Regions from separate parts of the Bradyrhizobium sp. 33ap4 genome, predicted to be linked through region 3. Evidence: predicted binding sites of a transcription regulator. Region 3 holds the regulator's gene; each other region holds the start of a gene.
The links. The regulator LexA, encoded in region 3, represses DNA repair genes until DNA is damaged. The targets are predictions, from matches to a motif close to TGTTCNNNNTGTGTTCNG.

Region 1 (7,873 bases), on a different contig from region 3:
GATTCGCTGTCGCTGTTCGACCAGGCGATCGCGCATGCCGCGGGCGACGTGAAGGCCGACGCGGTCAGGCAGATGCTCGGCCTCGCCGACCGCACCCGCGTGATCGATCTGTTCGAACAGCTGGCGCGCGGCGATATCGCCGCCGCCTTCGCCGAATTCCGCGCGCAATATGACGTCGGCGCCGATCCGGTCGTGGTGCTGTCTGACCTTGCCGAGTTCGTCAATTTCGTCACCCGCGTGAAGTTCGTGCCGGGGACGGCCGACAATGTTGCGTTCGGCGAGACCGAGCGGGTGCGGGCGCGCGAGTTCGCCGCCAAGCTGTCGATGCGGGTGCTGTCGCGGATGTGGCAGATGCTGCTCAAGGGCATCGCCGAGGTGCAGACCGCGACGCGCCCGGCCGCCGCGGCCGAGATGGTGCTGGTGCGGATCGCCTATGTCGCCGATCTGCCGACGCCGGACGAGGTGATCCGGATGATCGAGCAGAATGGCGGCGGCGCGGCGCCCGCGGCGTCGGGTTCCGCCGCGTCGTCACCGTCACGCGGCGCACCGAGCTCGGCGATGTCGGCCATGCCGTCGGCGCCGGTGCGCACGCCGCAGGCCGCGCCGCGCGGCGATCTCGCCGCGCGTCCGCAGATGGCAGCGCCGGTCGCCGATGCCGCGCCGGCGCTGCGGATATCAAGCTTTCCGCAACTGATCGCGCTCGCCGGCGAGAAGCGCGACATCATGATGAAGAGTGCGCTGGAAGCCGATGTGCGGCTGGTGCGCATCGAGGACGGCCAACTCGAGATCGCCCTCGAGCCGAAGGCGCAGCGCGCGCTGGTCACCGATCTGTCGCGCAAGCTCGAACTATGGACCGGGCGGCGCTGGACCGTGATCATCTCCAACGAGGCCGGCCAGCCCACGGTGCGCTCGCAGAACGAACTGGCGCGCAGCGAGCACCAGCGCGCCGCCGAGGCCGATCCGCGCGTGCAGGAGGTGCTGGCGCGCTTCCCCGGCACCAAGGTGGTCGAGGTTCGCCGCCTTGCCGCCGAGGTTCCGGTTTCGGATGCGTCAGGCGAAGACCCGATTGAAACTTCCGACAGCGACGACGATTGATATTTGGCTATAGGGACGCACGCATGGCTGATTTTCTCGGCATGATGAAGCAGGCAGCGCAGCTGCAATCCAAGATGCAGGAGATGCAGGAACAGCTCGGCAATGTCGAGGTCGAAGGCATCTCCGGCGGCGGCCTGGTCACGGTGCGCATGACCGCCAAGATGGAAGTGAAGGGCATCAAGATCGATCCGTCGCTGATGAAGCCGGAGGAACGCGAGGTGCTCGAGGATCTCCTGGTCACCGCGCATGGCGATGCACGCCGCAAGGCCGAGACCGCGATGCAGGAGAAGATGATGGCGCTCACCGGCGGGCTCGGCCTGCCGCCGGGATTTGGTCCGACTTAAATGGCTGCAAGCGTTGCCGGCCCCGAGATTGAACGCCTGATCCAGTTGCTAGCGCGGCTGCCCGGGCTCGGGCCCCGTTCGGCGCGGCGCGCGGCGCTGCATCTGATCAAGAAGCGCGAAGCCCTGATGACGCCGCTGACCGCGACGCTGCAGGTCGCGATCGACAAGATCCAGGTCTGCAAGACCTGCGGAAACATCGATACACAAAACCCCTGCACCGTGTGCACGGATCCGCGCCGCGATCCCTCGATCATCGTCGTGGTCGCGGACGTCGCCGACCTCTGGGCGCTGGAACGCGCCAATGCGACCAATGGCCGCTATCACGTGCTCGGCGCGACGCTGTCGCCGCTCGACGGCGTCGGTCCACAGGATCTCACCATCGATCAGCTGGTGGCGCGTGCGCATGCGCCCGAGGTCAGCGAGATCATTTTGGCGCTCAATGCGACCGTCGATGGCCAGACCACCGCGCATTACATCACCGACCTGTTGTCGGAGGCCAATGTGCGGGTGACGCGGCTGGCGCATGGCGTGCCGGTCGGCGGAGAGCTTGATTACCTCGATGAAGGTACGCTATCTGCAGCCATGCGGCAGCGGACGCTGTTCTAGCGCGCGATGCTGGCGCCGAGCGCGCGTCAGGCGCCAAGCGATCGGTCACAATCCGAAAAGATCGCACCGAAACAAAATGGTAGGGTGGATGCCGATTCGGGGACGGTCATTCACGCTCTGACGAATCAAGATACGGAACCACTGACAATGACGGCACACCGATTCGGCGTACGCTTGTTCGGCGTACGTTTGGGCTTTGCGCTTCTGACGGCAACGTTCGCCGCGCCTTGCGCGCTCGCGCAGCAGGCCGACGCCCCGCAGAAGCCCGGCAAGATGATCCACGCCGGCGACGTGCTGTCGGGAGAGCTCGGCGTCATGAAGGTGCGTGACGCCAAGAACCGCGGCAAGCGCGTCGCGACCTACCAGATCACCAGCGAGCCGCGCCGGCTGCCGCCGCCGAACGGTCTGTGCAATCTCGAGACCGGGCCGGAAACCTTCCAGCTGATTCCGACCGACGACGCCCAGGCCGCGCAGCTCAAAAGCCTCTCCGGCAAGGAAATCTCGGTGAAGGTCGACGAAGTCGCCTGCGCCAAGGATGCCGGCGAGATGAGCGAAGCCATCGTCACCAAGTGGAGCGTGGTGGCGAAGTAGTCACCCCAACTTCGGTGCCATCGCCCGGCTAGACCGGGCGATCCAGTACGCCGCGGCTTCTCCACCGAATCACGAACGCCTCTGGAATACTGGATCTCCCGGTCAAGCCGGGTGATGACAGGGGAGCTAGACCCTGACCGGCCCCAGCTCGTCGAAATGCCCGCGCCGCTGCAGCCAGGCGAGCAGGATCAGGCTCGGGATCGCGACCAGCACGCAGATCACGAAGAACATCTGCCAGCCGACGGCCTTGGCGACATAACCGGCGCCTGACGACAGATAGGTGCGGCCGACCGCGGCGAGCGCCGTGAGCAGCGCGTACTGGGTCGCGGTGTGCAGCGGATTGCGGCACAGCGCCGACAAATAGGCGACGAAGATCACGGTGCCGATCGCGCTGGTGAAATTCTCCGCGGTGATCGCAAGCGCGAGCGCCCATTGATCGACGCCGACATGGGCGAGCCAGGAGAATGAGAGATTGGCGACCGCCTGCAGCACGCCGCCGATCCAGAGGCTAGTCGCGAGCGAATAGCGCCGCGCCACGAAGCCGCCGGCAAAGCCGCCGATCAGGGTCGCGGCAAGGCCGACGCCTTTCACGATCGCCGCGTAATCGACCTTGGAAAAGCCGATGTCGATCACGAACGGCGCGGTCATGGTGCCTGAAAACGCGTCGGTGAACTTGAACAGCACCACAAAGGCGAGCGCCGCGAAGGCGTCCTTGCGGCTGAGGAACTCGGAGAACGCGCCGAGCGCGGCATGTAGCACGCGTTCGGCCGGGTTCTGCGCATGCGTCGCCGCCTCCGCGCCCTTCGATTGCGTCGGCTCGGTCGCCGCAAGCGCGGTGACGATGCCGATCACGACCAGCGCGGCCATCACCACATAGCCCCACATCCAGGCCGACAGGCGCACGAGGCCAGCGGACTCGAAGCCGCTGACGATGAACAGCGCGCCTGCGGTCGAGACCAGCATGCCGACGCGGTAGGCCGCGACATAGGACGCCATGCCGGCGGCCTGCTCGCTTTCAGGCAGGCTTTCGACGCGGAAGGCATCGACCACGATGTCCTGCGTCGACGATGCGGTTGCGACCAGCAGCGCGGCGAAGGCCGCGAACCACGGCGATCGCGCCGGATCGGCCAACGCCAGCACCAGGATCGCCGCGATCAGCAGCAGCTGCGAGAACAGCAGCCAGCCGCGGCGGCGGCCGAACATCTGCGTGAACAGCGGAACATGCAGCGCGTCGACCAGCGGCGCCCAGAGGAATTTCAGCGTGTAGGGCGTGCCGATCAGCGCCAGCAGCCCGATGGTGCCGAGATCGACCCCGGCCTCCTTCATCCAGACCTGCAGCGTCGAGCCCGACAGTGCCAGCGGCAGCCCCGAGGAGAAGCCCAGCAGCAGCACGATCAGCACCCGCGGCTGCAGATACACCGCAAAACTGTCGCGCCAGGAGGTGGCGGCGGGGGGATTCTTTTCCGATTGGGTCGCGGTCACTTCGGGCGCGGTCATGTCCCTCTGTTAGCAGATTCGACCGCAGCTGCCTTGGCTCCCTCTCCCCGCTCTTTCGCGGGGAGAGGGTTGGGGTGAGGGGCTTTCTCAGCGAATTATGACGGGTGCAATGTGCGGAAGCTCCCCCTCACCCGAAATTCGCGCGATGCGCGAATTTCGACCTCTCCCCGCAAGCGGGGCGAGGTGGCTACTCCCCTGCCTGCAGCTTGCGCGGGGCGGGGAACAGGTCGGGGGCGGGCTTGACGAAGCGGGGGACCTCGATCGGGGTCTCGGACTTGCTGAAGTCGAGTTCCTCGATCCGGCCGGCGCGTTTCTCGATCTTGTCGGCGGAGATCAGGATCTGCCTGACGTCCTCGTTCACCTGGCCGAAATGGGTCTGCAGCTTGAGCACGCGATCGCGCAGGCGGCCGAGGTCGTCGCCGAGATGCATCACCTCGTTGCGGATCTGGTCGGCGGCGTCGCGGATGCGGGCGTCCTTCAGGATCTGCTGCATCACCTGGATCGCCAGCATCAAGAGCGAGGGCGATACCAGCACGACGCGCGCGCGATAGGCCTTCTGGATCACGTCGTCGAAGCCGTCATGGATCTCGGCATAGACCGATTCCGACGGCACGAACATCAGCGCGGTGTCCTGGGTCTCGCCAGGGATCAGGTACTTCTCCGCGATGTCGCTGACATGCTTCAGCACGTCGGCGCGCAGCCGCTGGCTGGCGAATTTGCGCTCCTCGTCGCTGCGCGCATCGTGCAGCGCGGTCATGGCCTCGAGCGGGAATTTCGCGTCGATGCAGAGCGGGCGCTGGTCGGGCAGAAACACCACGCAGTCCGGCCGCTTGCCCGACGTCAGCGTGTACTGGAACTCGAACGAGCCCTTCGGCATGCCGTCCTGGACGATCGCCTCCATCCGCGCCTGGCCGAAGGCGCCGCGCGATTGCTTGTTGGCGAGCACGTCGCGCAGCGTCGTCACCTGGGTGGTGAGCTCGTTGAGGTTCTTGTGCGCGTGGTCGATGATGCCGAGCCGCTCATGCAGCACGCGCAGCGAATCCATCGTGTTGCGGGTCGATTGCTCCATCGACTGGCCGACCCGGTGGGTCACCGAATCGAGCCGCTCGTTGACGGCCCGGGCCATCTCGGCCTGGCGGCCGGCCAGCGCCTGCGCCATAGTATCAACCTTGGCATCGACCCGCCCGGAGGATTCGCTCTGGGCCCGCAGCATGTCGGCGAGGCGCTCCTCCAGCTCTTCGGCGCGGATGGCCTGGGCCATTGCGAGTTCCGCGCCGCGCCGGCTGGCGCGTGCGATCACCACCGCAATGGCGAACAGCAGGATCAGCGCCAGCGCCCCAAGGCCGATCAAGGCGTCGGAGACACGGACGGGAAGGTCGCCAATCGTGAGGAGAATCTCGTTCATGCCGGCAGTTGTAGCCGATTCGCGGCCCGGCGCGAACGAAGAGGGAACGGTTATGGCAAATGCATCCCTGATTTTCCGGGTTAATGCGGAGTGAAGAAACGTGGTTAACGTTGTCCTAACGGGTTCCTGAGCGCATTGACCCCATGAAGTCAGCAGCTTAAATCGCCGCCATGGCATTAAGAGAAATTATCATCCTGCCGGACAAGCAGTTGCGGCTGGTGTCGAAACCGATCGAGAAGGTGACGCCGGAGATCCGCAAGCTGGCCGACGACATGCTCGAGACCATGTATGACGCGCCCGGCATTGGGCTCGCGGCGATTCAGGTCGCGCAGCCGCTGCGGCTGATCACCATGGATCTCGCCAAGCGCGACGAGAACGGCGAGACCACGGCGAAGCCGCGCGTCTTCATCAATCCGGAGATCATTGCGCGTTCGGAAGAACTGTCGGTGTACGAAGAGGGCTGCCTGTCGATACCCGAATATTACGAGGAGGTCGAGCGGCCGGCGCGGGTGCGCGTGCGATTCACCGATCTCGACGGCACGGTGCATGAGGAGGATGCGGAAGGGCTCTACGCCACCTGCATCCAGCACGAAATCGATCATCTCAACGGCGTGCTGTTCGTGGATTATCTGTCGAAACTGAAGCGCGACCGCGTGTTCAAGAAATTCGAGAAGGCCGCCAAGCGCGCGGCGGAGTAGGCGCGGTCGCTTTCCCGGACGCGTCATGGCCGGGCTTGACCCGGCCATCCACGTCTTGCTTCGCTGTCGCCGAAAACGTGGATGCCCGGGGCTTCTTGTGCGAAGACGCGCTTCGCGCTTAAGCACTCCAACTGCTACCGAGCCTGTCTAATGCCTCTCCGCCTGATCTTCATGGGCACGCCCGATTTCGCGGTGCCGACGCTGCTGGAGCTCGTGGCCCATGGCCATGAGGTCGTGGCGGTCTACACCCGCGGGCCGAAGCCGGGCGGGCGACGCGGCCTGCAGCTGCAGCCGACGCCGGTCGAGCAGGAGGCGCGCCGCCTCGGCATTCCCGTGCTGACGCCGAAGACCCTCAAAACGCCGGAAGCACTCGAGGAGTTTCGCGCGCATGACGCAGACGCCGCCGTCGTCGTCGCCTATGGCATGATCCTGCCGCAGGCCATTCTCGACGCGCCCAGGCTCGGCTGCTTCAACCTGCATGCCTCGCTGCTGCCGCGCTGGCGCGGCGCCGCGCCGATCAACCGTGCCATCATGGCTGGCGATGCCGCGAGCGGCGTGATGGTGATGAAGATGGATGTCGGCCTCGACACCGGGGACGTCGCGATGGCCGAGCGGTTGCCGATATCGGACAGCATGACGGCATCCGATCTGCACGACGCGCTGGCGCCGCTCGGTGCCGACCTGATGGTGCGCGCGATGGCGGCGCTCGGGCGCGGCGGCTTGCAGCTGACGAAGCAGAGCGCGGACGGCGTCACCTATGCGGCCAAGATCGAGAAGGCCGAGGCGCGGATCGACTGGAAGCAGCCGGCGCATGCGGTGCTGCGGCACATTCACGGGCTCTCGCCGTTTCCCGGCGCCTGGTGCGAGCTCACCGGCGAAGGCGAGCCGGTGCGGCTGAAGATCCTGCGCTGCGAGCAGGCGAAAGGCTCGGGCGCACCGGGCGATGTGCTCGACGACAATTTCGCGATCGCCTGCGGCGACGGCGCGATCCGGATCCTCGAACTGCAGCGCGCCGGCAAGGCGCCGATGAAGGCGGCGGACTTCTTGCGCGGCACGCCGCTGAAGCCGCCTGCGCGGCTCGGCTGATGCCCCGCTACAAGCTCACCATCGAGTATGACGGCACGCCGTTCTCCGGCTGGCAGATCCAGGACACCGCGCCGACCGTGCAGGGCGCGCTGGAGGCGGCGGTCAAGGCGATCTGCGGCGAGGACGTGCGCGTCCATGGCGCAGGGCGTACCGATGCCGGAGTGCATGCGCGCGGCCAGGTCGCGCATTGCGACATCGCCAAGCATTTTCCGCCCGGCCGCTTTCGCGACGGGCTGAATGCGCATCTGCGGCCCAATCCGATCGGCGTGCTCGCGGCTGACATCGTGCCCGACGATTTCGAGGCGCGGTTCTCCGCGACCAGGCGGCACTATCTCTATCGCATCACCAACACGCGCGCGAACCTCGCGCTCGACATCGGCCGCGTCTGGCGCGTGCCGCGCGCGCTCGATGCTGACGCGATGCACGCCGCCGCGCAGCGCCTGCTCGGCAAGCACGACTTCACCACCTTCCGCGACACCGAGTGCCAGGCCAAATCGCCGGAGAAGACGCTCGATCAGCTCGATGTCACCCGTGACGGCGCCGCCGTCAAC
Region 2 (7,873 bases), on a different contig from region 3:
ACATCCTGGCCTCCCCCGCGGGCGATGCTGGCCTGAGCGATGCGGCGCATCAGCTCCTTGATGAATGCGGCGCTGACCCCGGCGGTGCGCTGCACCGCTGCGTCAACCACGGGCGGTTCGAGCGGCAGGCCCTTGCCGTACAGTCGGATCAGCTTGCCGCGCCCGGTCTCGTCGGGCACCGGCACCTCGATGGCCTGGTCGATGCGGCCGGGCCGGCCGGCCAGCGCGCCTTCCAGCTCCTCGGGCCGGTTGGTGGTCAGCACGAACAGGATGTCGCAGTCCTCCTTCAGGCCGTCCATCTCGTTGAGCAGCTTGTTGAGCAGCGATTCCTCGCACGGTCCGCCCATGTCCTCGCGGTCGCGCGCGATCAGGTCGACATCCTCGATCACGACCATGGTCGGCTGCAGCAGCCGCGCGAGGCTCATATAGGCGCCGAGCAGGCCGACCTGCTCGGCGGTGATGATCAGCGTGGTGTGATCCGGCAGGTTGGTGGCGAGATAGCGAATGGTGTGGGTCTTGCCGGTGCCGGGCGGGCCGTAGAGCAGGATGCCCTTGCGGGTCGACTGCCCGAGCTCGCGCAGCAGATCGCGGCTTTCGACGAAGTCGAGCACGTTGCGGTCGAGCAGCCGCAGCGTCCGGTCCGGCAGGATCACGTCATCGCGCGCGACCGTCGGCAGGCGATGCACGGTCACGCCGCGGGCGCGGCCGCGATAGTCGGCGGCATCCTCGAGCGACAGGATCTTGCCGCGATAGGATCGTGCCGCGTACACGGCCGCTTCCAGCTCGGCAAAGGTCCGCTGCACCAAGGCGTTTCCGGCGACGCCTGCGGGCACCGCGAGCTCGATCCGCAAGCCCGGCTCGGTCTGATAATCACGATGGTAGCTGAGCAGCACCGCGTAGCGCAGCTCTCCGGTTTGGCATAGCCACAAGCCATTGGTCAGGCATTTCACCGACTCAGGCTCGCCAACGTCGACGTCGTGATACTGCGGCGGCGCGATCGGCGGCGCGTTGCGGCTGTTCTCCATCAGCGAGGCAATCGCGAGGGTCTCATAGCGGTGTTGCTCATGAATGCCGAAGAAATGGATCGGCACATCGAACAACCTGTCGATCGCGATCTGAACGTCCGCTCGCATGTGACCGGGAAATTGTCGCGACCGGGTCATGATCTGATTGCGCGGCGTCCCGGCAAAATGCCAATCGAGCGCCATGAAGGCATATCTGAACTCCTCGCTCGGTAGATTTTCCGAGCTTGCCCGCGCGGCGATCAGGCAGTTGCCGCACAGGCAGACTGTCCGGCGGATGAGAAACACGTCGGTGACGGGCTCCAGCGCGCCACAGAGATCGCACGGCCGGGCCGCGTCGGCGGCCGATGCGGTGATCAGCAATGGATGCCCGTTGTTGCGGATCAGCTGTTGGGCGGACTCCAGCAGTGCCTTGGCCACCGTCGCGGGATAGGGGCCGCATGCGAATCCGTTCTGGGCCTCGATTCGCGCGGTGACGGCAACAGCCTCTTTCCGGGACTTGCCGAATACCGTGCGCAGCAGGTTGCGCATGAATTCTATCGGTGTCTCGTCGTCATCATGGATGAAGAGCCTGACCGGACCGTTCTCGGCAAAAACGTCGTGCATGAAACTCCCGAAACGCAATTGGGAACAAAAGAACAAAGTAAGAACATCACGGCGGCTCCTGCGCGTCAAGCGAAAGATTCTGCGGTCTCACCCCTGACGTGTAGTGAGCCGGCCGGGAACGCGCACTGGAAGTGTAAACGCGGCTCAACGCCTGTGACGATTGTGTTGCGGTAAATGCCAAGAGATGGCCGTCACAGCGGCAAACTTCCGACACACCATCGGGGCGAAAAGGAGTATCCGACATGGCGCGAGCGCGAGAGCAGATTCCTCCCAAGGGTTTGCGGTCGCGCAGTTATTTTATGAGGCCCTCGTGTCGCACAAACTTCGCCTTGCGCTGCTTCTCGTCTTCACCTTGTTCGTCTCTCCCGCGCTGGCGCAGCCGGCCGCCAAGCCGGCGCCGCCGCAACCCGCTACCGGCGACGCGCTGACGCCCGAGCAGGCGAAACGTGCGCTCGACACGCTGCAGGACGACAAGAAGCGCGGCGAGATCATCAACACGCTGCGCGCCATCGCCAATGCCTCGCCGCAGGCGGCGGCCCAGCCGGCGCCTGCGCCGGAGCAGCATTCGCCGATCCCGCTCACCGCCGACAGCCTCGGCGCACAGCTGTTGCTGATGGTGTCCGAGCAGGTCGGCGAGATGTCGCGCGAGGTCGCCGACGTCGCGCGCACGCTGACGCATTTCCCGGCGTTCTACTACTGGTTCGTGCGTACCGCCAACGATCCGGTCGCCTATGGCCTCTTGATCGATATCGCCTGGAAGCTGGCGCTGGTGTTCGGCTGCGCGCTGGCCGCCGAATGGGTGGTGTTCCGCCTGATCAAGCGGCCGGTCGCGTTCCTGGAAGCGCGGCTGCCGCAGACCGCGCGCATGCCGGTGCAGACGCTCGCCATCGTCGATCCGCCGTCGTCGGTTGCCGACGTCACGCCGGCGCCCGAGTTGCAGCGGCGCCGGCTCAGCCTGGCGCGGGCCTGGCAGTCGCTGGTCCGGCTGCCCTTCGTGCTTGGGCGCCTTTTGCTCGAATTGCTGCCGGTCGTCGTGTTCGGCGGCATCGCCACCGCGCTGCTCGGCACCGAGATCGGCGATCAATCGACCACGCGGCTCGTGATCCTGGCCGTCGTCAACGCCTATGTGTTCTCGCGCGTCTTGATTTGCGCGGTGCGCGCGCTGGCGGGGCCGTTCGGCCTGTTCCGCGTCCGTGCCGAGACCGCGGCCTATATCGAGATCTGGGCCCGGCGCATCGTCGCCGTCGGCGTCTCCGGCATCGCCTTTGCCAATGTCGCGCTGCTGCTCGGGCTGCATCGCGCCGGCTATGCCGCGCTGATCCGGCTCGTGATGTTGGTCGTGCATCTGTTCGTCGTCGTCATCATCCTGCAGTGCCGCCGCCAGGTCGCCGACGCCATCCGCGCGCCGGCCGATCGCACCGGGCTTGCGGCGCGAACGCGCAACCGGCTCGCGGCGCTCTGGCATGTGCTGGCGATCGCGCTCGACCTCGCGCTGTGGGCAGTGTGGGCGCTCAACATCCGCAACGGCTATTCGCTGCTGCTGCAATATTTCGTCGGCACTGTCGCGGTGCTGCTGGTTACCCGCCTCGTTACCATGGTGGTGCTGAGCCTGATCGATCGCGGCTTTCGCATCAGCCCGGAGCTGATCCAGCGCTTCCCGGGGCTGGAGACGCGCGCCAACCGCTATCTGCCGCTGCTGCGCAAGGTGGTCACGGCAGTGATCGCCTTCATTGGCTTCGTCGCGCTGCTCGAGGTCTGGGGCGTCGATGCCATCGTCTGGTTCTATGGCGGCCAGATCGGAAGCCGCCTGATCTCGGCGCTGGTGACGATCGGCATTGCCGCGCTGGCCGCGGCCGTGATCTGGGAAGTCGCCAATGCGCTGATGGACCGGCAGATCGAGACCCTGTCGCGCGACGGGCATTACGCCCGCGCCGCGCGCTTGCGCACCTTTCAGCCGATGCTGCGAACCGCGCTGTTCTGCATGATCGTCGCGGTGGTCGGCCTCACGGCGCTCAGCGAGATCGGCGTCAATGTCGCGCCGCTGCTGGCCGGCGCCGGCATCGTAGGCATCGCGATCGGCTTCGGTTCGCAGAAGCTGGTGCAGGACTTGATCACCGGGCTGTTCCTCCTGATCGAGAACACCGTGCAGGTCGGCGACAACGTCACGGTGTCGGGCCTCTCGGGCGTGGTCGAGAACGTCTCGATCCGCACCATGCGGCTGCGCGCCGGCGACGGTTCGGTGCACGTCGTGCCGTTCAGCGCGGTGACGACGATCACCAATTCCAGCCGCGGCGCCGGCAATGCCGCGGTCAGCGTCAACGTGTCCTACAAGGAGGACACCGACCGCGCCGGCGAGGTGCTGAAGGACATCGTCGCCCAAATGCGCCAGGAGACGGCGTATCGCGCATTCATTCGAGGCGACCTCGAATTGTGGGGCGTCGACAAGGTCGACGGCTCGGTCGTGACCATCGTCGGCCAGATCCGCTGCACCGATAGCGGACGCTGGGCGGTGCAACGCGAGTTCAACCGCCGCATGAAACGGCGCTTCCAGGAGGAGGGCATCGAGATCGCCTCGATGGGCCAGACCATCCTGATGCAGCTTCCTCCACCCTCCGAGCCCGATACCAACGCCCAGCCGCGCCGCGCGGCGGGCTGATCCGGCGCTCTGCTTCACCTCGCCCCGCTTGCGGGGAGAGGTCGAATTCGAGCGAAGCTCGAATTCGGGTGAGGGGGAGTCTCCGCGAGAGTATCTGCTTCCGTGTGTGCGAAGGCAGCCCGAGCCAACCAGCGCGAATGCTTGCCGGCGCGTCTCATGGTTGCGACAGGTCTCGCGACGGTGAGACGCTGCCAGCCTTGCCAAGCCCGCTGACCGGCGCGCAGCCGGCCGAAATCCGGCCGTTCTCACCCATTCCCTGCGACTTCCTCCGCTGGCACAGCGCTTGCTGATCGTCATGCAATGCGCGGCAAGACGCATTGCACGACTGAACCCAACGCGAAGGAAGGAAACGCACATGGAGCTTGGATACTTCACCATGCCCTCGCACCCGCCGGAGTGCGGATTGAAGGAGGGCCACGACTGGGACCTGCAGACGCTGCGCTGGCTCGACGAGCTCGGCTACCAGGAAGCCTGGATCGGCGAGCATCACACCGCACCCTGGGAGCCGCACCCGTCGCCCGACCTGCTGGTGGCGCAGGCGCTGCTGCAGACCAAGAATCTGCGCATCGGGCCCGGCGGCTTCCTGCTGCCGTATCATCATCCCGCCGAGCTCGCGAACCGCGTTGCGATGCTCGATCATCTCTCGAACGGGCGCCTCAACTTCGGCGTCGCGGCCTCGGGCCTGCCCAGCGACTGGGCGATGTTCAATGTCGACGGCATGTCGGGCCAGAACCGCGACATGACCCGCGAGGCGCTCGAGATCATCCTGAAGATGTGGTCCGAGCCGGGACCCTGGACGCACAAGGGCAAGTACTGGACAGTGAGCAAGCCGGACACGATGTTCGACTTCCTCAAGCCGCACATCAAGCCGTTGCAGGGGCCGCATCCGCCGATCGGCGTCGCCGGCCTGTCGAAGAATTCGGACACCTTGAAGCTCGCCGGCGAGCGCGGCTTCATCCCGATGAGCCTCAACCTCAACCCGGCCTATGTCGGCAGCCACTGGGATTCGGTCGAGGCCGGCGCCGCCAAGACCGGCCGCAAGCCGAGCCGCAAGGACTGGCGGCTGGTGCGCGAGGTGTTCGTGGCGGATACCGATGAGGAGGCGTGGAAGCTGTCGACCGGCGACATGATGGGCCGGATGATGGGCGAGTACTTCCTGCCGCTGCTCGGCCATTTCGGCTTCAAGGACTATCTGAAGCACGCGCCCGACGTGCCCGACAGCGACGTCACCGTCGAATATTGCGCACGCCGGAATTGGATCGTCGGCTCGCCCGCGACGGTCACCGAGAAGATCGAGAAGATCTACCGGGACGTCGGCGGCTTCGGCGTCCTCTGTGTGTTCGGCTTCGACTACAAGCACAAGCCGGAAGCCTGGCGGCACTCGCTGGACCTGCTCAAGAGCGAGGTGATGCCGCGGCTCAAGCATCTCGGAGCCGAGTTCGAGAAGGCTGCATGACAGCTGCGCGGGGTGCGGGGCTTGCCTCGCACCCCGCCTCGCATATCTTGTACGAAGTGTTTTTACCGAAGCATGATCCGGCGGATCATGCTCAGACAGGGTTTGCGGCATGACGGTCGACGCACAGAGTTTCAAGCAGGCGATGCGCCATTGCGCGGGCGCCGTCGCGCTGGTGACGGTCGGCTCGGAGACCGGGCAGCGCACCGGCCTGACCGTGACCTCGGCCTGCTCGCTGTCGGACAATCCGCCCTCGGTGCTGGTCTGCGTTAACCGTAACGCCAGCGCGCATCAGCGCATCCGCGAGGAGCGCCATTTCGTCATCAACTTCCTGAACGAGGACCACGCGCTGCTGGCGCTGACCTTCTCCGGACAGAAGGGCGTCAACGGCGACGACCGTTTTGCGTTTGGGCGCTGGACCACCGGCGCCACCGGCGCCCCGGTGCTGGAGGATGCCGTCGCGGCGTTCGACTGCGTGCTGGCGCAGGAGCTCGAGACCAAGACCCATTCGATCTTCATCGGCGAGGTCCAGCACGTCCGCGCCGCGACCACAGTCGACCCGCTGATCTATCTGCGCTCCGGCTTCCAGAGCGTGCGCAACATCCATGATCCGGTCGAGCTCGGCGACGTCGATGCGCGGCGTGTGAGCTGGAACGAATTTTCCTGAAACGTACTGACATCTGCGAGGCGGACGGGTCCAGGTACCCGATCCTCTCTCAATCGTTTGAGAGCTGTCGGGCTGCGTCGCCTTGAGGGCGCAATGCTGACGACCCGTCTTGCACGCGTTTGATGGCTTTGGCCCGGCCGTGCGACCGCTGGCCGAGCCAACGCTCATGTGAGGCGTCGCTGTCCTTGCCGTGGTCCCGCGGACGCTGCGCTGCTATGACCCCGGCGTTCTCACGACCAGTTTGATGTTCAGAAGATTGACCCCCTTGAAGGGGTTCGGCGCGCTTTCGATCGTTCCTGTGCCCGTTGCATTCGCATAAGCGCCCGTGCCCGAAAGGATCGTATATTCGCCGTTTGATTTTCCGTCCTTGATCGCGCCGGTGTAACGCGCGGTGATCGCGCCTTCCTCGAACGTGTAGGTGCTGTAACCGTAATAGGAGCCCGAGCCCTTCAGCATGTCTCCTGAATGGACGAACTCCTTCACCCCGATATGGCCATCACTGAAGATGGCGACACCAAAGAACTTGCCGGAAACGACCGTCTGCCCCTCGACGTTTGCTGCCTCGATGACCTTGACGTCGACAGGCTTGGTGACGAGCTTGAACTCGAGCACCTTCTCACCCGCTAACGCGGTCGACCCCGCAACGATGATTGCCACGCTGGAAACGAAAAAGGTGATAAAATTCCGCATAGACTCCTCCTGCGTTTGCTGAAATCAAATCAAGGAGTGCACAGCGGGCTATACGTCATGCCCAGCATTTGCGTTGCAGCACGAAAGAGAGCCCGCGGTTATATCCCGGCAGCGGTCGAAGCTTTCGGTACCCCAGCACGCTGGCTGGAACGCACGCATTAGTCTACGCGACGGTAGGAGGTTCAGCAAGCGTAGACACCAACGGCTCATGCTCGTCAGACGACAGACTCCGCGACATCAGAACAGCCGTGGCGTGCTATAGTGTGGTTGCGTGCGAGAGAGCGACACAAGAGGTCGCGCGACGTACCAATGACGATTGCCGCCGGCAAATCCGGCAAAGCATGTCTCAAGAAACCTCGTCACCGACAAGGAGTATCACCATGAAGATCGTTGTGATCGGCGGTACCGGACTGATCGGCTCAAGGACCGTTGCCATTCTGCGCCAGCGCGGCCATGACGTCGTCGCCGCCTCGCCGAAGAACGGCATCAACGCCATCACCGGCGAGGGGTTGAAGGAGGCGCTGGCCGGCGCGGCCGTGGTGATCGACCTCGCCAATTCGCCCTCGTTCGAGGACAAGGCGGTGATGGAATTCTTCGAGACCTCCGGCCGCAACCTGCTGGCGGCGGAGAAGCCGGCCGGCGTCAAGCACCATGTCGCGCTGTCGATCGTCGGCACCGACCGCACGCCCGAGAACGGCTACTTCCGCGCCAAGGTGGCGCAGGAGAAGCTGATCGAGGCGTCCGGGATTCCCTACACCATCATCCGCGCGACCCAGTTC
Region 3 (7,873 bases):
CCTGCATTCCCTAATCAAGGACAAGCTCGGCGTCGGCACCGATATCGAGTTGGTCCGCCTCGCGCTGCGGCAAGGCATCCTCACGCAGATCGATCTCGGCGAACGCTGAGCCCACGGTGGCACCAGCCAGGCCGCGTACTGGCAAATCGAGCCGCATCTGCCTCCGGGCAAACCGAACATCGAGCCGGCATCGTCGAATGGCCGAGTCTCGAGAAAATCGCGTAACAGACCTCCAGGACAGCCTCGATGCTGGCTCGTCTGGGACATAGTTCAGAACCTGGACTACCTTGGTGGCCCTCGTGATGCTAAAGTTCTCGTCATGAAAGGCTATGGATCATTTTGCCCCGTAGCCAAAGCTGCGGAAATTCTCACGGAGCGGTGGACCCCGCTCCTGCTCCGCGAACTGTTGCTGGGGTCCCACCACTTCAACCAGCTTCGCCGCGGCATCCCGCAGATGTCGCCGACCCTCCTCTCCAAGCGCCTGCAAACGCTAGAAGAAGCCGGGCTAATCTCACGCAGATCAGGCGATAACGGGCATTGGGAGTACCATCCAACCCAGGCAGCCAGGGAAGCCAGGCCAATTATCGATGCAATGGGCTATTGGGGCCACAAATGGGCTCGCAGCCAGCTCACACCCAACGAACTTCACGCGGGCCGGCTCATGTGGAATATGCGCCGTTCGTTCGATCTAAGGCACATTCCATGCGACTTCGTTCTGTACATCGAGATTGCGGACGCTCGGCCAAAGCGCTGGTGGTTTGTTGTGAAGAAGGAGGAAGCCGATCTTTGCTGGGATGACCCCGGCTTCAAGGTCGATATCAGCCTCTATGCGAGTCTGCTGACGCTCGTGCAGATTTTCGTAGACGAGATGCCGCTGCTACGGGCGTGTGAGCTCGGCAAAATCGAGATCGACGGTCCCAGGCATCTTGTGAACAGCATGCGGACTTGGTTCCCACGCAGCAAATATGCCGATGAGGCGCCGGCGGCCGCAGATCGAGTCTCAGCCAGTTGAGGATATCCAGTCCACTTTCTGGACTAGTGGTTCTGCTTGCCTCGGCTATAGCGTTTGCGAATGCGCTCCCGCGCTAAGCATCTCAGCTAAAGGAGGCAAAGATGAGCCGCCCTTCTCTTCTTTCATGCACCCTGTTGTTGATCTTTACTTGTACTTGCGTCAGTCCCGCAGGGGCAGCCCCACCTGCCGACGAACTTTCCTCGGCGGCTGCCAAATGGGATGCCGCCATCAACAACGCAGACTTCGATGCCCTGTTACCGTTGTATGCCGCTGACGCCAGATTGATGCCGCCTGGTGCGCAGCCAGTCACCGGCCCTTTGGCAATCCGTAATTTCTTTGCCGGGCGGGGAAGAAGCGTCAGAGATCACAAGGTTGAGCTGCTCGATGTGTTGCCCATGGGAAAATACGCCTACACCACCTCGCATTTCACGGCCACGCTAGTAATAAATGAGAAGGCGGCGCCAATTTCTGGCAGCACCGTGAGACTGCTTGAACGCCAACCCGACGGGCAGTGGAAGATAAAGTCTCATATCTTCGTCAAGGAATAGATTCGCGGGTGCCACAGCCACACGGTCAGCCACCCCGCAAGCCTGACGGCCCGCAAGTGACGGATGGTCATGCACCTTATTGGCCCTCAGCCGAAGACGGCATTGATCATCGGGACATCGGTTCATTGGGTAAGCCGGACGTCCCTCGGTTTGGTCGCCATTGCCGTGGCTGTCGCCAGATGTTCGATCTCGCCCAACGCTGGGCCCGCGGCGGCGCCAGCAACCAACCCTTGCGAGCCCGCCGGGGATTGGATAGCCTTCTGCTCGCGATGAGCCTCGCAGGCTCATTCGTCCCTCGCGCGACTGGCGAGCTTACGTGGAATTGACCACGGTGAAGCGCGAAGGGTTTCAACGCCGTTCGCCTGGGCAACCCGTTCAGCTGATGATCCAGCGTCTTAGGGAGCCCGGACCATGCCGTCATTCCGCAATGAACTCCATCTCAACGATTCGGAAGTTGCCCTTGCGCTCGAGGGCGAAGAGCGCCGCCAGCAAGACGGCGTCGAGCTGATTCCGTCGGAGAACTACACCTATCCCGAGGTGCTCGAGCTGCTCGGATCGGTGTTCACCAACAAGTATTCCGAGGGCTATCCGGGACGTCGCTATTACGGCGGCCAGGAATTCACCGACCAGATAGAGAACCTTGCCCGCCAGCGCGCTTGCGCGCTGTTCCGCGCCGAACATGCCAACGTTCAGCCTCTGTCCGGGTCGCCAATGAACCAGGCCGTGTATCTCGGCCTGCTGCAGCCCGGCGATACGATCTTGGCGATGGACCTTTCACACGGCGGCCATCTCACTCATGGCGCGCCGGTGTCGCACATGGGGCGGCTCTTCAACTTCGCCCGCTACAAGACGCAGCCGTCAAACGGCGGCGCCATCGATTTCGATGAGCTCCGCGCCATGGCCCGGCACGTCCGCCCGAAGCTGGTGCTGTGCGGCTACAGCTCTTATCCGCGCGATCTGGATTATGCGTCCTTCAAGAGCATCGCCGATGAAGTGGGTGCACTGACCATGGCCGACGTCAGCCATTACGGCGGCCTGATCGCCGGCAACGCCTTGCGCAATCCGCTCGATGCGGGTTTCGACGTGATGACGACGACATCGCACAAGACGCTTCGCGGGCCGCGTGGCGGCATCGTTCTTTGTCGCCGGGAGTTCGCCGGCAAGATAGACGCGTCGGTGTTCCCGGGATTGCAGGGAGGTCCGCACATGAACGTTGTGGCCGGAACCGCGGTCACGCTGAAGAAGGCTTCGACGTCCGATTTTCATGCCTATGCAAGGCTGGTCATGCGCAACGCGAAGGTCCTAGCCGAAGCGTTGATGGAACGCGGCATGACGTTGATCACCGGCGGAACCGACAATCACATGATGGTCGTGGATACCGTGGCCAGCGTCGGCGTGGACGGCAGCGCGGCCGAGAACATCCTCGACGCCGTTGGGATCACCGCAAACAAGCAGATCATTCCCGACGATCCGCATCCACCGCTCAAGCCGAGCGGCATTCGCCTCGGGACGCCGGCGGCGACCACGCGCGGCATGGGCGAGCCCGAAATGCGCCTGATCGCCGAACTCATTGCGGAGTCCCTCCGGTCGAAGGGAGATGCAGCGGTCGTCAAGCGACTGAGGTCGATCAGCGTCGAGATGTGCCGCGCTTTCCCCGTTCCGGGGATCGCGCCGCCCTCGTAGGCGGCCGACCTGCGTTCCTGTTCCGCGCCCGTCGCGTCACTCGGCAGGTCGTGAAGGTTCCCGGGGGAAGGACCGGAACGGAAATCGTTGCTGTTCGTTGGACCGCATGATCTCGAAGACGGAGCGTCCAACGCCGTGACCCGGAAAACCTTGCAAGCACGCTCGGAACAGGCGCTCGTCGTCATCATTCTCAGCACCGGTGCGCTGATCGGTTACCTCGGCTTGGCGCTGTCCAGGCTGTGAGAGCGACGCCGGCGGGCACCAAGCCGCCGGCAGGTATCAAGTCGCTTGGTACCCTGAAAGCGCGCGCGCGTGCCACTGAGTTGCCCGACGCGGCAAGCCAAGCCCCGTAGCAAAAATATAGGGTGAAACGAAGAGCAAGGCTCGGACAGACATGTCGCGAGAATGCGGATGTTTGACGCACAAGCGACGACACCCGCCGTCGTCCCGGCGAAGGCCGGGACCCCTTACCCCAATCTCAATTGTTGCGCGACGCTGGGGCCACGATCCCGTTCCTGATCAAATGCGGTGGTTATGGGTCCCGGCCTTCGCCGGGACGACGGTGGTGTGCGCGGGAACAGTCTCGCGATGGATGCAACGCCACGTACAATCCACACACCGGTCACTGAAATCGAGGACATTGCCGCCTGCCCGCAATTCTCGTACACGGTTTCATGCAATGACCTCGCAATTCACTCCCAACTCCGTCGACGTGCTGCTGTTCGATATCGGCCGCGTCGTGCTCGACATCAACTTTGACAAGGTGATGGCGCACTGGGCGCAGCATGCCGGGTGTGCGCCCGCCGAGCTCGCCACGCGCTTTGTCGTCGACGACAGTTTCAAGCATCATGAGATCGGCCGGATCGACGACGCGGCATTCTTCGAGAATCTGCGCCGGACGCTCGGCATCAACATCACGGACGCCCAGTTCCTCGAAGGCTGGAATGCGATCTTCACCGGCGAGATGCCGGGCATCGCCCCGCTGCTCGCGGCGGCCGCCAAGCGGATGCCGCTCTACGCCTTCTCCAACACCAATCCGGCCCATGTCGCGCATTTCTCGGTCACCCATGCCGAGCTGCTCAGCCATTTCCGCAACGTCTTCCTGTCCTCGAGCATCGGCTTCCGCAAACCCGACGCCGAGGCCTATGATCATGTGGTAAAAGCCATCGGCGTGCCGGCGTCGCGGATCCTGTTTTTCGACGACCTGGCCGCCAATATCGAAGGTGCGCGGGCCCGCGGCCTTTATGCTATCCACGTGACATCGACGGATGACGTGGCAAGGGCTTTGACCGCACTTGGAATTTGAAGACTAGGAATTGAGGAACTCTGAGCGTGGCCCTGATGCCGGTTGCCGATGCCCTGTCCGCCGTCCTCGCCGGCGCCGAACCGCTGCCGGAGGAGATGGTCGCGCTCGATGCCGCCTACCACCGCACGCTTGCGCACGACCTCGCGGCGCTCCGCACCCAGCCGCCGCAGCCGATGTCGGCGATGGACGGCTATGCGGTGCGCGCCGCCGATGCGGCTGATCTAAAGGCCCGGCTCAAGGTGATCGGCGAAGTCGCCGCCGGCCGGCCGTTCGACCGGACGGTCGGCGCCGGCGAGGCGGTGCGGATCTTCACCGGCGGCGTGATCCCCAATGGCGCCGACGCGGTGATCATCCAGGAGGACACCGCCGTCGACGGCGACCACATCACGATCACGGAGGCCGCCAGCGTCGGGCGGCACATCCGCCCGGCTGGGGTCGACTTCCGTGAGGGCGAGGTGCTGCTCGCCGGCGGCAGCCGCCTGTCCGACCGCGCGCTGTCGCTGGCGGCCGCCATGAACTATCCGGGACTTGCGGTGCGCCGCCGCCCGAAGGTCGCGGTGCTGGCGACCGGCGACGAGCTGGTGATGCCGGGCTCGCAGCCCGGCCCCGGCCAGATCGTCTATTCCAACGGCTACGCGCTGCGGGCGCTGGCGCGCGCCGAGGGCGCCGAGACCGTCGACCTCGGCGTTGCCGCCGACACGGTGGAGGCGACCACGGCGGGCATCCGCCGGGCGCGCGAGGCCGGTGCCGATGTCCTGATCACGACAGGCGGCGCCTCGGTCGGCGACCACGATCTCGTCAAGCGGTCGCTGGAAGCCGAGGGCGTCGACATGACGTTCTGGCGGATTGCGATGCGGCCCGGCAAGCCGATGATGCATGGCCGGCTCGGCGCGATGAGGGTGATCGGCCTGCCCGGCAATCCGGTGTCGTCCTATGTCTGCGCCTTCCTGTTCCTGGTGCCGTTGATTCGGGCGCTGAGCGGCCGGAAAGTGATTCATCATCGCCGCACGAGCGCCCTGCTCGGCCGCGACCTCGCCGCCAACGACCAGCGCGAGGACTATCTGCGTGCACGGCTCGAAGCGCGCGAGGACGGCACGTTGATCGCAACGCCGGTGACGCAGCAGGACTCGTCGTTGCTCGGGAATCTCGCTGCGGCACGGGCACTTCTCGTGCGCCCGCCGTTCGCGGCGGCGGCCGTCGAAGGCAGCGAATGCGAGATCCTGACACTGCCCGAATAGGGTTTTCGCGCCCCGCCGATTGTGCGTTGCCCGACACGTTCACCGGAAATTAAGTGGTTGCGGAACACATATCGAACATATAGTGTCCGTTCATGATTTGTTTCGAGTGCTGGTGTCTACATTCGGGAAGCTGCATGGAAGCAGGTGCATCGAGCACATGCTCCTGAGGTCAGGCCCGGCCTGCAGGCCCCACCAGAAGAGTCTCGGAATCGAACGACGCTATCAACCGGGGGAATACTCGAGATGCTCACGCGCAAACAGTACGAACTACTGCGTTTCATCAATGAACGTCTGAAAGAGGCCGGCGTACCGCCCTCCTTCGACGAGATGAAGGATGCGCTCGACCTGCGCTCGAAGTCCGGTATCCACCGCCTGATCACTGCGCTGGAGGAGCGAGGCTTCATCCGCCGTCTGCCGAACCGCGCCCGCGCCATCGAGGTCATCAAGCTGCCCGAACTCTCGGCCGGCGGCGGCAACGGTCGCCGCGGCTTCACGCCCAGCGTCATCGAAGGCACCCTCGGCCGGCGCGCCAGCACGCCGCCGATTGCCGAGGACGACGGCAACCGTCCGGTCGCGGTCCCCGTGATGGGCCGGATCGCCGCCGGTACGCCGATCGAGGCGCTGCAGACCCGCAGCCACACCATCAGCGTGCCGCCCGACATGCTCGGCGCCGGCGAGCACTACGCGCTCGAGGTACGCGGCGACTCGATGGTCGATGCCGGCATCCTCGACGGCGACATGGCGCTGATCCAGCGCAACGACGTCGCCAATACCGGCGACATCGTGGTGGCGCTGATCGACGAGGAGGAAGCGACCCTGAAGCGCTTCCGCCGCCGCGGCGCATCGATCGCGCTCGAGCCGGCCAACACCGCCTATGAAGTGCGCATCCTGCCGCCGAACCGGGTCCGCATCCAGGGCAAGCTGATCGGCCTTTATCGCAAATACTGAATTGCAAATACTTGCGGCGGCCGGGAACGAGCAACACGTCGGATCGTTCCTTGCATGATAGTGTAGCGTACGGCCTGCCCGATGCGCTCCGATACCTCTCGCGCAGCGTCGCGTGTTTGTGATCGGAGCGATCTCGGACCAGTCGTACAATCGCCCAGAAACGAGCAGACGCTCGTTCGCTATCGTCCACTCTGGTAGAGGCCCTAATGCCTCAAGGAGAGGCACGGGTCGCTACCTCGAAATGAGGAGCCATCCGATGTGTGACTATAGTCTGCACGCCGTGGCATCGCGCCCCGCCATTGTCGGAGAGACGCTGATCACGACGACGTTCCGCGGCACGTCGACCCGCGGCTTTGCTTCGGAGAATGACCCCACTGTCGCGGTCTGCATGCTGCCGGGCACCGAGCTCGCTTTCGCCGAGAACGTTCGCTACGACAGCCGCTGGATCTGGACCAAGACGCTGAACTATCGCGTCGGCGTATTCAACGAAGTCGAGCCCGACGTGCCCGATCGGCATCATGATGCGGTCGAATTCCCCGACGGCAGCCATGTGCTGGTGACCCAGCTGGTCGAGGGACAGCGCGTCAGCGTGCTGCAATTGCCGGCGCTGCATCCGCCGGTCGAGCAGAAGCCGAAGGTTGTGGAGCGGCGGCCTTCCGCATTCGCAACGCTGTTTTTGGGTTGAGCGCATCGTCGCCGTGGAATGAGCTGTTCGGCGGCGGATGACCTAAGCAATTTCGGGCGACCCCGGACTCCCGCTTCCGGGGCGCAGAAGGAGATTTGCGTCGGCCGGCACCTTGGCGCATCATCGGGTACGGAGGACGTGCGCGGTGGTCGATAAGGTCACATGGCAAAAGGCTGGACGCGTCACGGAACCGGGCCGCTACATGTTCCGGTTCGGTTGGCTGACGGTAACGGCCGACGACCTGAAAGTCTGGGAGCAATTTCCCGAGGCTTCCTTCACTCTCGTCAAGAAGCCCGACGCCGGCCCCGACTCCGACGAATACCATCTCGGCCTGTTCGAGCTGCCGAGCGCGCCCTTGCCGGACCACGGCTAATCATCGCCCTGCAGATCGGTCTCGGCCGGCGTCGCATCCACCGCAGGCCGCGGCGCGGGGGCGCGTAGCGTCGTCTCGCT

Region 1: Q2M23_RS36450 (DNA recombination protein RmuC) is a predicted target of LexA. The motif match lies at 5,570-5,587, and genes of this name have one in related genera.
Region 2: Q2M23_RS30315 (ATP-dependent Clp protease adaptor ClpS) is a predicted target of LexA. The motif match lies at 1,657-1,674, and genes of this name have one in related genera.

What each region holds. Positions count from the first base shown of each region.
Region 1 is NZ_JAUMTJ010000068.1:27,003-34,875, forward strand. It holds gene Q2M23_RS36425 (DNA polymerase III subunit gamma/tau) at 1-1,095, shown strand, start outside; gene Q2M23_RS36430 (YbaB/EbfC family nucleoid-associated protein) at 1,119-1,439, shown strand; gene recR (recombination mediator RecR) at 1,440-2,045, shown strand; gene Q2M23_RS36440 (hypothetical protein) at 2,193-2,636, shown strand; gene Q2M23_RS36445 (AmpG family muropeptide MFS transporter) at 2,763-4,133, opposite strand; gene Q2M23_RS36450 (DNA recombination protein RmuC) at 4,321-5,538, opposite strand; gene def (peptide deformylase) at 5,709-6,236, shown strand; gene fmt (methionyl-tRNA formyltransferase) at 6,387-7,322, shown strand; gene truA (tRNA pseudouridine(38-40) synthase TruA) at 7,322-7,873, shown strand, end outside.
Region 2 is NZ_JAUMTJ010000047.1:21,727-29,599, reverse strand. It holds gene Q2M23_RS30315 (ATP-dependent Clp protease adaptor ClpS) at 1-1,628, opposite strand, end outside; gene Q2M23_RS30310 (mechanosensitive ion channel family protein) at 1,939-4,284, shown strand; gene Q2M23_RS30305 (LLM class flavin-dependent oxidoreductase) at 4,640-5,740, shown strand; gene Q2M23_RS30300 (flavin reductase family protein) at 5,850-6,404, shown strand; gene Q2M23_RS30295 (hypothetical protein) at 6,618-7,094, opposite strand; gene Q2M23_RS30290 (SDR family oxidoreductase) at 7,475-7,873, shown strand, end outside.
Region 3 is NZ_JAUMTJ010000003.1:95,256-103,128, reverse strand. It holds gene Q2M23_RS03385 (response regulator transcription factor) at 1-109, shown strand, start outside; gene Q2M23_RS03380 (winged helix-turn-helix transcriptional regulator) at 320-1,012, shown strand; gene Q2M23_RS03375 (YybH family protein) at 1,114-1,560, shown strand; ZMP/ZTP riboswitch at 1,850-1,935, shown strand; gene glyA (serine hydroxymethyltransferase) at 1,972-3,243, shown strand; gene Q2M23_RS03365 (hypothetical protein) at 3,331-3,486, shown strand; gene Q2M23_RS03360 (HAD family hydrolase) at 3,923-4,549, shown strand; gene glp (gephyrin-like molybdotransferase Glp) at 4,576-5,787, shown strand; gene lexA (transcriptional repressor LexA) at 6,031-6,735, shown strand; gene Q2M23_RS03345 (hypothetical protein) at 6,992-7,420, shown strand; gene Q2M23_RS03340 (hypothetical protein) at 7,566-7,793, shown strand; partial or broken gene Q2M23_RS03335 (ComEC/Rec2 family competence protein) at 7,790-7,873, opposite strand, start outside.